Regions from separate parts of the Paenibacillus sp. P13VS genome, predicted to be linked through region 2. Evidence: predicted binding sites of a transcription regulator. Region 2 holds the regulator's gene; each other region holds the start of a gene.
The links. Region 2 encodes NrdR, which represses ribonucleotide reductase genes. Its sites were predicted from a motif close to AACACNATATATNGTGTT; they were not measured.
Positions count from the first base shown of each region.

Region 1: GUA98_RS02885 (adenosylcobalamin-dependent ribonucleoside-diphosphate reductase) is a predicted target of NrdR. The motif match lies at 3,974-3,991, and genes of this name have one in related genera.
Region 3: GUA98_RS15170 (anaerobic ribonucleoside triphosphate reductase) is a predicted target of NrdR. The motif match lies at 3,690-3,707, and genes of this name have one in related genera.

Region 1 is NZ_WYEV01000002.1:394,441-399,655, forward strand. It holds gene GUA98_RS02880 (acyltransferase family protein) at 1-660, opposite strand, end outside; gene GUA98_RS02885 (adenosylcobalamin-dependent ribonucleoside-diphosphate reductase) at 1,254-3,911, opposite strand; gene GUA98_RS02890 (DEAD/DEAH box helicase) at 4,246-5,215, shown strand, end outside.
Region 2 is NZ_WYEV01000002.1:562,794-568,008, reverse strand. It holds gene polA (DNA polymerase I) at 1-207, shown strand, start outside; gene mutM (DNA-formamidopyrimidine glycosylase) at 321-1,151, shown strand; gene GUA98_RS03670 (manganese efflux pump) at 1,345-2,100, shown strand; gene coaE (dephospho-CoA kinase) at 2,110-2,706, shown strand; gene GUA98_RS03660 (lytic transglycosylase domain-containing protein) at 2,703-3,266, shown strand; gene GUA98_RS03655 (alpha/beta-type small acid-soluble spore protein) at 3,417-3,641, opposite strand; gene nrdR (transcriptional regulator NrdR) at 3,755-4,222, shown strand; partial or broken gene GUA98_RS29335 (transposase) at 4,519-4,839, opposite strand; tRNA gene GUA98_RS03645 (tRNA-Ala) at 5,063-5,134, opposite strand.
Region 3 is NZ_WYEV01000005.1:318,090-323,304, reverse strand. It holds gene GUA98_RS15185 (glycoside hydrolase family 3 C-terminal domain-containing protein) at 1-46, shown strand, start outside; gene GUA98_RS15180 (methyl-accepting chemotaxis protein) at 149-988, opposite strand; gene nrdG (anaerobic ribonucleoside-triphosphate reductase activating protein) at 1,174-1,683, opposite strand; gene GUA98_RS15170 (anaerobic ribonucleoside triphosphate reductase) at 1,680-3,641, opposite strand; gene GUA98_RS15165 (hypothetical protein) at 4,024-4,374, shown strand; gene GUA98_RS15160 (hybrid sensor histidine kinase/response regulator) at 4,397-5,215, shown strand, end outside.

The DNA of each region.
Region 1 (5,215 bases), 170 kb from region 2:
CACAACAGCCAGTGCAGCCCCGGCCAGCAAGGCAAAAGCACGCGTGTCCGTACCATAGTATACACGGCTTGGGTCCAGATTCGGATTATATAGAATAGCCATTGCACCAGCAGATAACTCAGCGGCTACAACAATGAAAACAACGAGCCATCCCTTTCTTTTGAACAGCTTAATCGAAAGGATAAGGAGCAGCGGCCACACCAGGTAAAACTGCTCTTCCACGGCAAGCGACCAGAAATGTCCGAACGGTGATGGAGGACCGAAACTCTCGAAATAGGATACATGGTGGAAGATATACCACCAATTGCTTATGTATAATACACCCGATATAACGTCCCCACGCAGGGCAGCAAGCCGGGAAGGATCTGTGAAGAGAAGCCAAATCATTACCACTGCTGTCATGGTAAGCATGCCAGGAACGAGACGTCTGATTCGTCTCACCCAAAAATCACCGAGTGATATGCGTCCATGTTCCTGCCATTGGGACACAAGAATATCTGTAATCAGATAACCTGATAAGACAAAGAAAATACCTACACCGAGCAAACCGCCGGGAATAAAACTCAGATTAAGATGATATCCAATCACAGCAAGCACGGCAATGGCCCGCAGGCCATCCAGTCCGTTCATATGGCGCCTGTTGTTTAGCGTTTGTGACATTCGCGCCCCTCCTTGTTGCTTCGGTTTGGCATCGTGGATGTCTGGGGCAGTTGCAAATCAACTTGGCTTCGCATCGTGATTCTGGTTGTCATTAACATACGTATTGCACCTTTCGTCATTCATTTCCAATATATCGATCAACACTCACGTTTAGCATTATACGCTCAAGCGCAGTGAGATAAATTACAGTAGTAGTTACAAAGTGGTGAAACGATGTAATCTTTCCTGCCAGCTAATATAGCTGTAAAATCATACTCCAAAATTGTCGTTTAATACAGTCTTTTTCTTGGGCTGGGTAATATTACCTCACTGCCATATCAAAACAAAAAGACCGCCCACTTCCTCAGCAGCCACAATCCATTATAAACCTATCCCCAACCGGATTGAAAGTTTTGCCCATAAATGCTTCTAGATGCCTAGGACTCTGGAGGTGAAAAGGACAAAACCTCTTATATTCCGGGAATCCTGTAGTTGAAATCATCCTTTGAAGCCCGCTAATTCTATGTCAGTTCATACAAAAAGGGCGACCAAAGTGCTGGTCACCCTTACAGTATTCTTCTCAGCACTTTAACCTGGCTGATGTCTTCTAACCTCTAATTACATTTGCTGTATCCACACTGGCTGCAAGTCTTGCAGCCTTCAATATTGATTAATGAAGCTGAACCACAGGAAGGACACAAATCTCTCGATGCTGTATAGGTTACTGACGGTTCGTCCACAATCACCGATTCAAAAATTCCATTCACATTTTGGTCTGCCTCTTCATTAGTGGAGGATGCACTCTCTTGAGGGGTGCTCTGTACATGACTTTCGAGCGCCTTCGCTACTGCGTCTGCGATGGACTCTACCCGGTTTACACCAAAGCCAATCGCTCCCGAACCACCGATGCCTTTCAGATGTTTGATAAGAAGCTCCACTTTATGTCCGTGGTCACCATATCGCAGGAACAGGGAGCACACTCTTCCCAGCGCTTCAGCCATGGCGAATACATCTGAACCGGCTTTGCCCACGTTCAGGAAGATCTCCGCCGGAATGCCATTTAGGTCGTTGATCGTAATGTAAGCCATACCAAACGGAGTATTTATTTTGTACGTTGCTCCCCGCAGTACCTGTGGACGACTCTTGTACTGTTTATCCAGTACTTTGGCAGAGGGCGAAGCCGCCACACTTGTTTTGACCTCGTTATCTGTCTCCGAAGGTGCGGACGAGAAGGCTGTCGTTTCGTTTGCGGCACTTGTTTCTTTTACCGTATCTGTCACACTTGTTAGTTCACTTACTTCGCTCTTCGCCTCTTCCTTCTTCGTCGTGGAGAGAACCTGAACATCGCGGCTGCCGTCCCGGTAGATGGTGACTCCCTTACAACCGAGATCAAAAGCAAGCTCATACAACTGTGCCGTATCTTCAACCGTAAAATCAGCCGGGCAGTTAGCCGTCTTCGAGATGGAGCTGTCCACCCACTGTTGAATCGCTGCCTGTACCCGAATATGATTTTCTGCTGACAGATCCATCGCCGTTACATAATAGTCAGGAAGTTCCTCGCCAGGGTGTTCATCCAGCCACTCCTGGGCAATGGGGACAAACTGCTCATCGTAACCGAGCCGGCTTTGACGGAAGTATTTAAACGCAAAGTATGGTTCAATCCCTGTCGACGTACCCACCATCGTTCCCGTACTTCCTGTTGGAGCCTGCGTGATAAGCGTTACATTACGAATGCCATGCTTGCGGATGGCCTCTCCTACTTCCGGATAAGTCCCTACCAGATTTTTCATGAATCCACTCTGTAAATACGGCTCCACTTCAAAGGCAGGGAACGATCCCTTCTCGGCCGCGATCTCTGCTGATGCGAGGTATGCTTCTTTTGCGATAAAGCCATACAGTTTATCCAGAAATTCAAGCGATTCCGGACTGCCGTACCGGATGCGCAGTTTAATCATCAGCTCTGCGAGACCCATCGTTCCAAGTCCAACGCGGCGCTCCCGCTGCTGATTCTTCTGGTTTTCCTCAAAATGATAAGGGGTTGCATCAATCACATTGTCCAAAAATCTGGCTGAAATGCGTGTTGTCTCCGCCAGCTCCTGCCATGCTACATCGTGACTGGTTTCATCGTAAAATTTGGATAAGTTGATAGCCGAGAGATTGCAGACGCCCCATCCTGGCAGGCCTTGTTCACCGCATGGATTGGTACATATAATCGGATTAAAATACCAGCTGTTGGACATCTGATTGTAATACTCCATAAAGACAACACCCGGCTCTGCTGATTTCCAGGCCGATTCGATAATCGTACGCCATATATCCCGGGCCTTTACTGTGCGGTAATGGATAACCTGGTGCCCGGCTTCCTTCCATTGCTGCAGATCCCCGTTCCACTCGTTGTCATACTCGGGATCGCTCGTATCCGGAAAAACAAGTTCCCAGTCCCCGTCCTGTTTGACGGCTTCCATAAATGCGTTGCTCACGCATACGGACAGATTGGCATTGGTGACCTGACCCATCGTTTGTTTGACCGTAATAAAATCCATCACATCCGGATGCCAGTCGTTCATCATCAGCATAAGTGCTCCCCGGCGGCTGCCTCCCTGTTCAATCAGTCCAGTGGTATAACTGAACAATCCACCCCAGGATACCGAACCGCTGGATGATCCATTGACCCCTTTAACAACTGCACGACGTGGGCGAAGTGACGACAGGTTGATGCCAACGCCACCACCACGAGCCATAATCTCCGTCATTTCAGTCAACGTTCTCATGATGCCACCCCGACTGTCCTGCGGAGAAGGAATGACATAACAGTTAAAGAGGGTCAGCTCATCGCTAGCACCCGCACCCGCAGCAATTCGGCCTCCCGGAACCAGCTTCCAATCGTCCAGTACAGCCCGGAACTTGGATTGCCACTTTTGCTGTTGTTCCGGAGTGGATTCTACAGATGCCATCGCTTTTGCGAGCCGGTCCCACATCTCCTCCGGTGTTTTTTCTATATTAAGTGTCAGCTTCTCAACTTCCGTCTGGATCGTTTCTCCACTGCGAGTCCTCACTTTCACCGTCTGACCCTGCCGTTCCATGATTTCCCCCACTTCCTTTGTCGGAAACTTCGGGTCATCTTTCGTCAGAACGAGTACAACATCTCCTACCTTGGCATGGTTTGGATCGGCATCCTTCCAGGCATAGCGGTCCAAAAATATTTTTTCACTTAGTCCTTCCAACTTGTGCGACAATTTGTTCGAATTGTGCGACAATTTGTTCGAATTCATTATGTTTAACAGCCTCCCCAAAAATCCCATTACATTTCTATTATGTGTTTAAAATATGCCAAAACACCACATATAGTGATTTATATTCAGTATAGTACACCATATATTGATTTTCCATGTGACTTTAGTCACAGCTACCCTTTCTATTCGCCCTGTACTTGGACTAGCTCACTCTTACGCCATCAGACTCTCTCATTCGAAATTTGTGAATTTTTTTAGACATAAAGGTTCGAATTCCCACCTTATTTGGAGGTTGGTTATGAACTGCCTCTCATTCGTCCATACTATGACCTACGAATAAAACGTCATCATGTATGGCAGGGGAGGCATCACCATGAACCGGAAACATCCGCTTCACATGAATCAACCTGCAGCAGAACTGCCCGTTCCGCTCGAATTCGATCGCAGCTGGCTGACCCAATTGGAGTCACGGCTCGATAAAGGCGGTCCTTGGGGAGATTACAGACTCTTTCAGCTTGGCATTCAAGCCGAAGAGACCAATCTGATTCCCAATTTTGATGAAATACAGTGTCTGAAGCACCTGCAGGGACTGACCCCGCTTCCGCACCAGATGGACACTGCACGCAAAGTATTATTTGAAATGTCAGGCCGTGCCATTCTTGCCGATGAGGTCGGTTTGGGAAAAACCATAGAAGCCGGTCTGATTTTAAAAGAATATATGGTCCGCGGTCTCGTATCCAAGGTCCTCATTCTCGTGCCTGCATCCCTTGTACTTCAATGGGTACGAGAGCTGAATTCAAAGTTTGGCATTCCCGCAGTTGCACAGAAAAAAGCCTATTCCTGGCAAAATGAAGTAGTTGTGGCTTCCATGGATACGGCTAAGCGAGATCCGCATAAGGACATCTTGCTGAGTACGGACTATGACATGATCATTATTGACGAAGCCCACAAACTCAAAAATAAAAAAACGACTAACTATCAATTCATGCTGAAACTGCGGAAAAAATATTGTCTGCTGCTGACTGCAACACCGGTACAAAATGACATGAGCGAGCTGTTCAATCTCATAAACTTGCTGAAGCCGGGCCAGTTGGGTCGTCAAGGTGACTTTAGCGCCAACTTTGTCGTGGATAAACGAATCCCTAAAAACCAGGAACAGCTTAAGGACGAATTGTCCAAAGTCATGATCCGGAACCGCCGCGGTGAAGGACCAGTGCAGTTCACCAAGCGGAATGTTTCCAATGTGAATTTGCAGCTATCTCCTGAAGAGCAGGCACTCTATGACGGGGTAACTTCCTTTGTTAAAGATCAATATCAGGAGGCTGGTGGAAACCTGAGCAGCA
Region 2 (5,215 bases):
GTGCAGATGGATGAAGCGCTGCGTGAACGCCAATTGAAGAGCCGCATGCTGCTTCAGGTACATGACGAACTTGTATTTGAAGTCCCTGCGGATGAGCTTGAGTTAATGAAGGAATTGGTGCCTTCCGTTATGGAAAAAGCATTGGAACTCTCGGTACCACTCAAGGCAGAAGTCAGTTTTGGGGAAAACTGGTACGAAGCCAAATAACAAACGGTTTGTATTTCCGTTTATTTACAAACATTTCCTCACAAGGATTCGACATAAGAAGGGGTCCCGCTGAAGCTCAACTTCCGTTATAATATAGGGGAGGTGAGAACATCATGCCGGAATTACCGGAAGTCGAAACAGTCAGAAGAACATTGAATCAGCTTGTTGTAGGTAAGACCATTGAACGCGTAACCGTTAACTTGCCGCGCATCATTCAGCGGCCGGACGATATAGATGCATTTGCACTGGAACTCGCAGGACACACCATCATCGGAGTGGAGCGCAGAGGGAAGTTTTTACGAATTTTATTGGACGGGCTGGTACTGGTCTCCCATCTGCGGATGGAAGGTCGATACGGCGTATACGAGCAGCACGAAGAAGTAGAGAAGCATACCCATGTTATCTTTCACTTCACGGATGGTACGGAATTGAGATACAAGGACGTACGTCAGTTTGGAACCATGCATTTGTTTGCAGCGGGCGAAGAGCTCGTATCCAAACCTTTGTTGAAGCTTGGCCTTGAGCCGCTGGATCCGGCATTTACCGTGGCCGCATTTCGTGAGGCGGTTGGTAAACGGACAACCAAAATCAAGGCTGTATTGTTAAATCAGGCATATGTCGTTGGCATCGGGAATATTTATGTGGACGAAGCCCTTTTTCGCGCAGGCATTCACCCCGAAACCATTGCCAAGACGCTGACTGAAGCCCAATTGAAGGTGCTGCACGAGGCTATTGTAGCTACGCTGCAGGATGCCGTGAATGCGGGCGGATCCTCCATCAAATCGTATGTTAATGGACAAGGTGAGATGGGCATGTTTCAGCATCAACTGAAAATCTATGGTCGCAAATCCGAGCCTTGTACAACTTGTGGTACATTGATTGAGAAAAGCGTTGTTGGCGGTCGCGGGACGCATTACTGTCCGAAATGTCAACCACTAAAGTAACCCAAAGAAGATACCAATTGAAATTGTCGTTTACACGTTTACGGTTTCAATTTGTACCGGAATGAACGAAATGATTAAAACGTAGCACCCATGGATTACTCCCTCCATATACTGATATGGCAGAAATAAGCGGGCGAATACCTACCTGTAACGGTAGGTGGAAACGAGTTCCCGCACAGGGGAGGAATCCGGGGTGCTGCATCATTTTATTTCATTGCTGGCGCTTGCTTTGGCGCTTAGTTTAGATGGTTTTGGTGTCGGGATTACATACGGGCTGCGCAGGACGAAGATCCCGCTGTTATCCATTGCTGTCATCTCCATTTGTTCGGGGTTGGTCATTGCGTTGTCCATGCAGGTGGGAGTTCTGTTATCCCATGTTGTATCTCCTGATATGGCTTCGTTCGTTGGTGCGGTTATTCTGATTGCCATCGGTGCGTGGTCATTAATACAGTTGATCCGTAAGCAGGGGAAGGATCGCCTCGAATCGGAAGAGGGAACGGAAGCAGTCGGAGATGAAGGGCAAGTAATCGATGCAGCGCCGGTCAAAGGCAGAAATCAAGTGCTGGCACTTGATCTTGAACCATCTGCATCCGGCGGATCGCTGGAACGCATGGTATTTACACTGGAACTGCGGAAATTAGGTGTTGTCATTCAAATATTACGCAGTCCTTCCAAGGCGGATATGGACAATTCGGGAAGCATATCTACCCAGGAGGCGATGTGGCTTGGAATCGCGTTGTCACTGGATGCCTTCGGTGCAGGGCTCGGAGCTGCTTTGCTCGGTTTCCCCACATTGTGGACTGCACTTGTCATCGCGCTGTTCAGTGGCGCATTTCTGTTAATAGGCATGAAAGTCGGATTACGCTTTTCAGCGCTGCGCTGGATGAGAAGACTGTCCGTACTTCCTGCGTTGTTACTGATGATAATGGGAATAATGAAGCTGTTATGAGGTGAAACGATGAATATTGGCTTAACCGGCGGGATCGCAACGGGAAAGAGCAGTGTTTCCGCCCTTCTTGCCAGTAAGGGAGCGCTGCTGATTGATGCAGACGTGATTGCCCGGGAGGTCATGATGCCCGGGCATCCTGTTTTGGCTGCCGCTGTTCAGCGGTTTGGACAAGCCATATTAAATGAAGACGGGACACTGGACCGGAAAAAGCTGGGCAGCATTGTGTTTCAAAATCCCGATGAGCGTAAAGCCCTCGAGGCAATAACACATCCGGCTATTCGCCAGGAGATGCGGGAGCGTGCTGCTGCATATGAAGAGGCCTATCCGGACAAGCTTGTGGTATCGGATATTCCTTTATTGTTTGAATCCGGTCTGGAAAAAGGATTTGATGAGGTTGTCGTTGTTTACGTTCCAAGATCCGTGCAGCGGGAGCGGCTGATGAGCCGGGATGGCATGACAGAGGAACAAGCTGATGCCCGTATTAATGCACAGATGGATATTGAACATAAGAAGCAGCGTGCTGACGTGGTCATTGACAACAGCGGCTTATGGTCGGAGACGGAGCAGCAGGTTATTTCATTTTTGCATCATAAGGGTCTGATATGAAGTTATTGCGCAAGAAACGGGTACTGCTGTTGATGTTTGTATCATTTGTATTGGTGCTGTTCCTGAATACAAACTGGATGGCGTGGTTTTATCCGATTCATTACAAGGAAGAGATTCGTGCGCAGTCTCAGAGCTATGAGGTGGACCCTTTCCTTATCGCTTCCATCATCAAGGTGGAAACCAATTTCAAGACAAGCAAGGAATCCAGAAGAGGTGCCATCGGGCTGATGCAGCTGATGCCGGATACGGCCAACTGGATCATGGAGCAGGCCAAAATTCCCGGGACCTCGCTAGAGGAGCTGAAGCATGAACCGGGCAGGAACATTCAGCTTGGGACATGGTACCTGCGTAACCTCTCAGAACAGTTTGACGGCAATGAGACGGCCATGATTGCCGCTTACAATGCCGGACCAGGCAAAGTAAGTGGATGGATCAGAGATGGTGTCTGGGACGGCTCATTCGAGACAGTCAAGGATATTCCTTTTGGTGAAACCCGGCACTATGTACAACGCGTCATTTATTATTATAATCAGTATGTAAAGATCTATAATACGTTCTAATGGCTGATATTGGATTATGCGTAGTCTAAAGTCAATCGGTTTAAATTGAATTTTGATATCGTATATCTTATTAATAGTAGAAGCACAGAGCAGGCCGGTTATTCACCGGTCGCTCCATGCTCCTCTGTCTAACGTATTACAAAGCAGATATTATTGGTATTGACCTGCCAATTGCTGTTCTGCAATTGTTACCAGACGTTTCGTGATGTATCCACCGATCGAACCGTTCTCGTAAGAAGTCATGTTACCTTGGTATCCGTCTTGTGGGATGCTGATTCCGAGTTCTTGAGCAACTTCATATTTCATTTGCTCCAGTGCTGCGGAAGCGCGAGTTACTACCAAGTTGTTGGAGTTACCGTTGCTGTTTTGGGCCATTGCTGTTCACCTCCTCGCGGTTGGTAAAAGTATTATGTGTCTCCAATGCGATTTTCATAACTAGAAGTTACAGGGAATTTATGGTAAAAGAAAAACATGGGAAGTGATCTGAGTTGAAATGTCCTTATTGCGCCTATCTGGGTACAAAAGTGCTGGATTCTAGGCCTGCTAATGAATCAAAATCCATCCGCCGTCGTCGTGAGTGCGAACAGTGCAGTCGCCGTTTTACAACGTTTGAAATGGTTGAAGAGACACCGCTGATCGTCATCAAGAAAGATGGCAGCCGTGAAGAGTTTAGTCGCGACAAAATTCTCCGTGGTCTTATCCGGGCTTGTGAGAAACGTCCTGTTTCTGTAGAGACTCTGGAGATGATGGTTTCCGAAGTAGAGAAGTCACTGCGCAATACTGCTGAGGCTGAGGTAGAAAGCCGCCAGATTGGCGAGCTGTTGATGGAGCAGTTGTTCCCGGTTGATGAAGTGGCCTATGTGCGGTTCGCTTCCGTGTATCGCCAATTCAAAGACATCAATATGTTTATGAAAGAACTGAAATCGTTGTTGTCCAAAGAGGATCTCGACGATTAAAGAAGTGGATTAAGGGAGAAGAGCAGTCTGGGCTTGTAATTATAAGTGTTCTTGTCTGTACAGAGGTTGTTCTTCTCCAAACACTTTGCGTTCTAGATATGATATAGGAGTCGCCTGTGGAATTTCGCTGAAGCGGAGAAGTACATATATAATGTGGGGCCTTAGCTCAACTGGGTGACCACGTTTTCTTGAAACACTACCAAGATTCATCAATAAGAAGTACCAAATACATGCTTAACGTTAGAATTGGGACTGACTCCTGTTTGTGAGACAGGGATCAAAACACTTTTCAAGGTAGCCCGTTGCCGGAAATGAACCGGCGACTGGTTATTTAGTTTTGTTTGAATGCAAATTGAGTTATGGTAAGTCATGTAGTCTCGAACAACCTTTACGACGATGGGCTGTCGTTGTACTGGTTAACGATCCGAGATAGGACGTTTCAGAATTTAGCGTGGAATGAAACGATTCAATGGGGGCATTATCAGCGGGCGTACCCTTGCGGGACATGCATATGGTAATGCCTTTTCCCTTTAAAGTTTCTTGATACGCTTATGAAGTATACACGCTGCTTGGTCGCTATGAAGCACGGTGCATGGTAAATCCGGTAACTTTTCAATTGCGTGTTATTTCGTATGTTAATTGCTCCATGACTTCTTTCACAGGAATACCAGCCAATCTCATTTCAATGGCTTTCATTTCACTTCTAACGGATTGCTTACTTTTGTTGCCAATGCAAAAACACCTCCAAGGTTGTTTCCATATCTTACAATATGGCTGCATTCTCTTGAAGGTGTTTTAATTTGTCTCACTCTATGGGGTCAGTCCCGGTCTTTAACTTTATGGAGCGTAGGGGGGTCGAACCCCTGACCTCTTCGCTGCCAGCGAAGCGTTCTCCCACTGAACTAACGCCCCTTGTTTAACACAAGAGATAATATATCACGGCAAGCTAATAGAGTCAATATTTGTTTACTCACCCATAAGAGTATTGTGTAA
Region 3 (5,215 bases), on a different contig from region 2:
TATATTGTCTGCGGGTGTACGCATAAGCCATTTTGAGATTCGCTAAACAAAGCGGATAGAATGAGCTTGCCGCATACTAAATAATTGAATAGAAGAAAGCCTCCGAATCAGATTCGGGGGCTTTTCCACTTGAGTATCGATATGTATATTATTTGCCGTCAAACGTAATCAGTTTGTTCACGAATTGTTTCAGCTGCTGGCTGGTTTCATTCAGCTGTTCAATGGTACTCATGAAATTGTTGACGAGTTCCGCCTGTTCCTGCGAGCTGGCGGTAATCTCTCCAAGCTCATTTTCCATCATTTGAATGGATTGCCGGACAGCGAGAAGGGATTCTTCAATTTGGGTGGTGGCTTGCTTGGTATCTACCGACAGTTTGCGGATTTCTTTCGCAACGACGCCGAATCCGGCTCCTGCATCACCTACACGGGCAGCTTCAATGGCAGCATTTAAACCGAGCAGGTTGGTTTGTTCGGAGATTTCCCGGATGAAGCTCGCAACCTGAGTTACGTTTCCTGATTTCTGTACAGCTTGTTTGGAGTTATTCCGAATTTCCTCAGTTGTGGCGCTCAGCTCCTCGGAATGTGCAGCCACATGCTGCACGCTATCAATAAGCTGATTGGTCAGATGCTCCGTCGCTTCCATGAGCTGTTGTAACTGAGCCTGGTCGTCCATGCTGTAGAGCAGATTGAATATGGCGATGACCTCACCCTGTTCGTTTTTGATCGGCAGGTACGATACATCAAATGGAACACCGAATAACTCCTTGGGATAATGATCGAACTGCTTCTCCGTCGTGCCTTTCAGATCGGCAAAATTACGATTGGGTTCAAGCAAAGGATCTCCCGCTTTGAATTCCAATTGTTTTAAGGACTCTCCTGCAGAAAAGTACAGGAACTTCTCCCGATCGATAATGGAAAGGGTTACATCCTGGCGTATGGTATCACGGAAAAACGGCATACATGTAATGAGTGCTTGAATAATATCCATAGTTAGGTAATTTCCTCCTAAAATGTTTAATGTATAAAAGTGCTAAAGTTTATTTTAGTAACCACCTATATATTATATCGACATGCAATAAAGAAGTGAGTAGTTAAAAATAAAAAAATTCCCATCGAAAATACACGCAATTCATCCTCTGCGTATTTTCAATGAGAATATCGATTGGGATCATGCTATAACGACTCAAGGTCTACTGTAACAATTTGTTGATCTCTTAACGTCGCCTGCACATCCACCAAGCGCTGATTGCGGCTGCCCCGAAAGGGTAAGGATATATCCCGTTCGGCAGCCACGTAGGGGCCATCTACAATGACATCACACAGCCAGGCCAGTTCAGCCCGTATAGGATCAGTGACAAGCTCTTCATAGGTGAATCCCGTATAGGCCCAAACGGTCCGATCAGGGCATGCATCGCGGAAACGGCGAACCCAAGGGATGCATTCCTCTGCTGAGAAAAAGGGATCACCCCCGCATAATGTTATCCCATCCAGCAGGGGATGGGCTGTTAACTCATGCAAAATCTGCAGCTGTCGCTCTGCGGTGAAATGTTCTCCTGCCCGGAAGCTCCATGAATCCGGACTGAAGCACCCTGGGCAGGCATGACGGCACCCGCTGATAAAGATGACCGCTCGCAGACCAGGTCCTTCATTTACAGACTCGGGAATATAACCGTACAGATTCACTTATGTTTCATCCGATCCCGCACCTCGGCCTGTTTCGCGGAATTGAAGCGTACCTTGTAGTCGCCGGTAAGATAACCGGTGACCCGGCGCAGTCGCTGAAAGTGCACGTGGTCCTCGTGTGCCTCACACCCAGGACATACATCACCAATGGCACCTTCATATCCGCATGCTGGACAGCGGTCTATCGGGTGATTAATGGAGAAATATCCAATATCCTGGGCGAGTGCATATTGAACAATACGCTGAAAGGCGCTGGTATTGGCCCGTACATTTCCATCCAGTTCAACATAGGAAATGGCTCCGGCATTACATAGCGTATGGAAGGGAGCCTCCAGTTCAATTTTGCGGTAAGCTGGCAGGGTGTAATAGACCGGAATGTGAAATGAATTTGTATAGTATTCCCGGTCATTGACTCCAGCAATGAGTCCATATCGCTCGCGGTCAATCTTGGTGAACTTGCCGGATAACCCTTCGGCAGGCGTGGCAAAGAGCGTAACATTCAGGTTATGCAGTTCACTCATGCGGTCACAGAATTCACGCATGGTGCGGATAACATTCAACGCCTCACGGTGGATATGGGGGTCCTGTCCATGGTGCCGGCCATACAGTGCGGTCATGCATTCGGCAAGCCCGATAAAACCAATGGACAAGGTGCCATGCTTCAACAGTTCGGCTACCGGTTCATCTGGTGCGAGCTGCTCACCGCCTTCCCACACTCCTTCCCGCATCATGAAATCAGATGCTTTGGCAGGCTGTGCCGTTTGGATACGATAGCGGTGCAGCAGTCCGGAGGCCGCACGGTCCATGACCTTTTCCAGTGCTGCATAGAATCCCGTACGGTCGGCGACGGCCCGTGCACCCTGACAGATGCCATAGCGAATGCCGAGTTTGACCAGATTGATGGTGTTGAACGAAAGGTTGCCTTTACCGCTCTGCCGATTGCGTCCGAAGCGGTCTGCCAGCGTACGTGTACGGCATCCCATGGTGGCGATGATGGTATCCGGATCTTCAGGACGATAGTAAGGCAGGTTGAATGAGGCATCCACGTTGACAAAGTTCGGATACATGCGCCGGGAAGAGCAGGTCACGGCTAGTCGGAACAAGTCGTAGTTGGGTTCCCCTTGAGCCTGGTTAATTCCCTGCTTGCACTGGAAGATATGCTGTGGAAACACGGGCGTTTCCCCGCCGCCAAGGCCGCGGATGGTTGCTTCCAGCAGGGAACGGGATACAAGCCTGCCTTCGGCTGAGGTGCATAGTCCATAGTTCAGCGAGGTAAAAGGAATCTGTCCACCTGCCCGGCTGCTCATGGTATTCAGATTGTGAATCAATGATTCGGCAGCCTGTCCGGTCTCCAGTTCTGTTTCCTCACAGGCAAAAGCAAAAGCACGCGGGCATGCTTCCCGTGCCACTGGACTGTCCAGGTGCAGATGCTCGTCGTCGATCTGCGTGTGCTCTCCAAGCAAACGCTGTCCTTTGCGATAATGTTTGCGGAAGGAGCGCTGTACATAAGGAGCCAGATCCCAGTCGATTTTGTTGGCAGATACTCCGCCGTACTGACTGTTTTGCTGTGATTGAAAGATGATGGCGACGAGCGCCATTGCCGACATGATGGTCTGCGGGGTACGTACGGAGCCGTTACCCGTATTGAAGCCGGAGGCCAGCAGTCGATCGAACGGGATAAAGATGCAATTGGTTGTTCCAAGCGCATACTGATCCAGATCATGAACGTAGAGATCTCCATTCTCTACAGATGCAGCAAGCTCTTCCGGCAGTACATGACGAAGAGCATGCCACTTGGCGGTCTCCGAGCCGAGCCTGCTCATTTTGCCGCTGAACGAATCACCATTGAGGTTGGCGTTCTCCCTCAGTGTGTCTGCGTCTTCTGCGCCAATAATTCGTCTTCCCAGGTCGGATAATAGATCGGATGCCGGTGGAGTGGCATACTCAAGCAGGTTCATGTGAGATTCCTCCCAAATATTGATTTATAATATCGGTCATTTCATTTAAACACTATATGTAGACTTGCATTATCCATTTATAAACTATATGTGGATTTTTGGGTGTGATCATTCTCACACTGTAACCTTCTACAGGCAGGAACTGCTGCGGGTGGAGTGGATAAAGGTTTTCAAAGTGAACTGGGAAGAGTATAATTCCTATTTACGCTGTACTCGGGATAAGCTTGGATTTCATACACTATGATTCTCTTGAGCTTCTATGGTGGTAAACATATATGTACATGTTGTGACAGTTAACTTAAGAAATTTGACCCTCATATACAGGACAGATTCATTTTGAGATAGAGATGTAGAAATACAGCTAAGATTTGAGGGGTGGATCATGGGAACGGCAGGGATTACGAGAGGCTTTTATGAAAATGTACAGGAAGCAGCGTCCCACATCGTGGACGTGTTAAGCGGGGTATTGGAGGTCAATACGATCTTTGTTGCCACCAATGACGAGACGACCAATGTCATTTTGGAAGCTTTTAACCGAAACGAGGAACTGGTTATCAGTGGCAGTGAACTTCCATTTGATTCTTCCTACTGCAGTCTGGTGCTGCGAAATACAAAAGAAAACCTGATCATAACGGATACTGCAGCACATCCGCTGACTTGCTCAATGGATGTAACCAAGGCGCTCGGTAACCGTTTTTTTTGTGGGCATACCCATCATGCGGCGTTCGGGTGAAACCTTTGGGACGATTTGTTTAATGGACAAGCCGGACTATGTCATTAGTGAGACAGATATGAAGACATTGAACGCCATGGCTGTATTCCTTGGATATGTCGTTGACTTGGAGAATACTCTGCTCATCCAGAAACAAAAGCTGAATGATACGGAGCAGCTGAAACAGCAGCTGCAGATGGAGAAGGAACGTGCAGAATCGGAAGCGATGACGAAGGCCCAGATGATTGCGCTCATGAGTCATGAGATTCGCAACCCGCTCAATGGCATTCTTGGTTTAACCGATCTGATGCGTACACCGGATATGCCCGAAGAGCATGTGGAATATGTGGACATGATCGAGACCAGTGGCAACATCCTCCTGTCTTTGCTGAATAATATAATGAACTTTAATATTAATGAAACAGGTAGAACGGTAGTTCATGATGATCCCTTTGACCTGGTTTCTACTATTGAGAGTACTGTGTATTTGCATGCCGGGCTGGCGATGGAGAAAGGAATCGAGCTGGGACTGAACCTTGAGATGAATGTCTCTCAGGTCTTCGTGGGAGATGAGGTCAAGATCGGTCAGCTGCTCGCAAATGTGCTGAAATATGCCATTGATTCCACGCGTACAGGTTCCGTGCTCGTTACGGCCGTCGTAGATGGTCAGAATGTGGATGAGGCTGGTACGTTGCTGCTTCACATCAAATATACGGGCCGGATGCTGGCATCGGACAAAAAGCTGCAGGCGTTTAATACACTGGACGGAAATGTCAGCATTCAGAAGCTTGTGGGCACCAACCTCGGTTTGGCCGTCAGCCAAAATCTCGCCATTCTCATGCATGGCCGTATCGAGGTGACC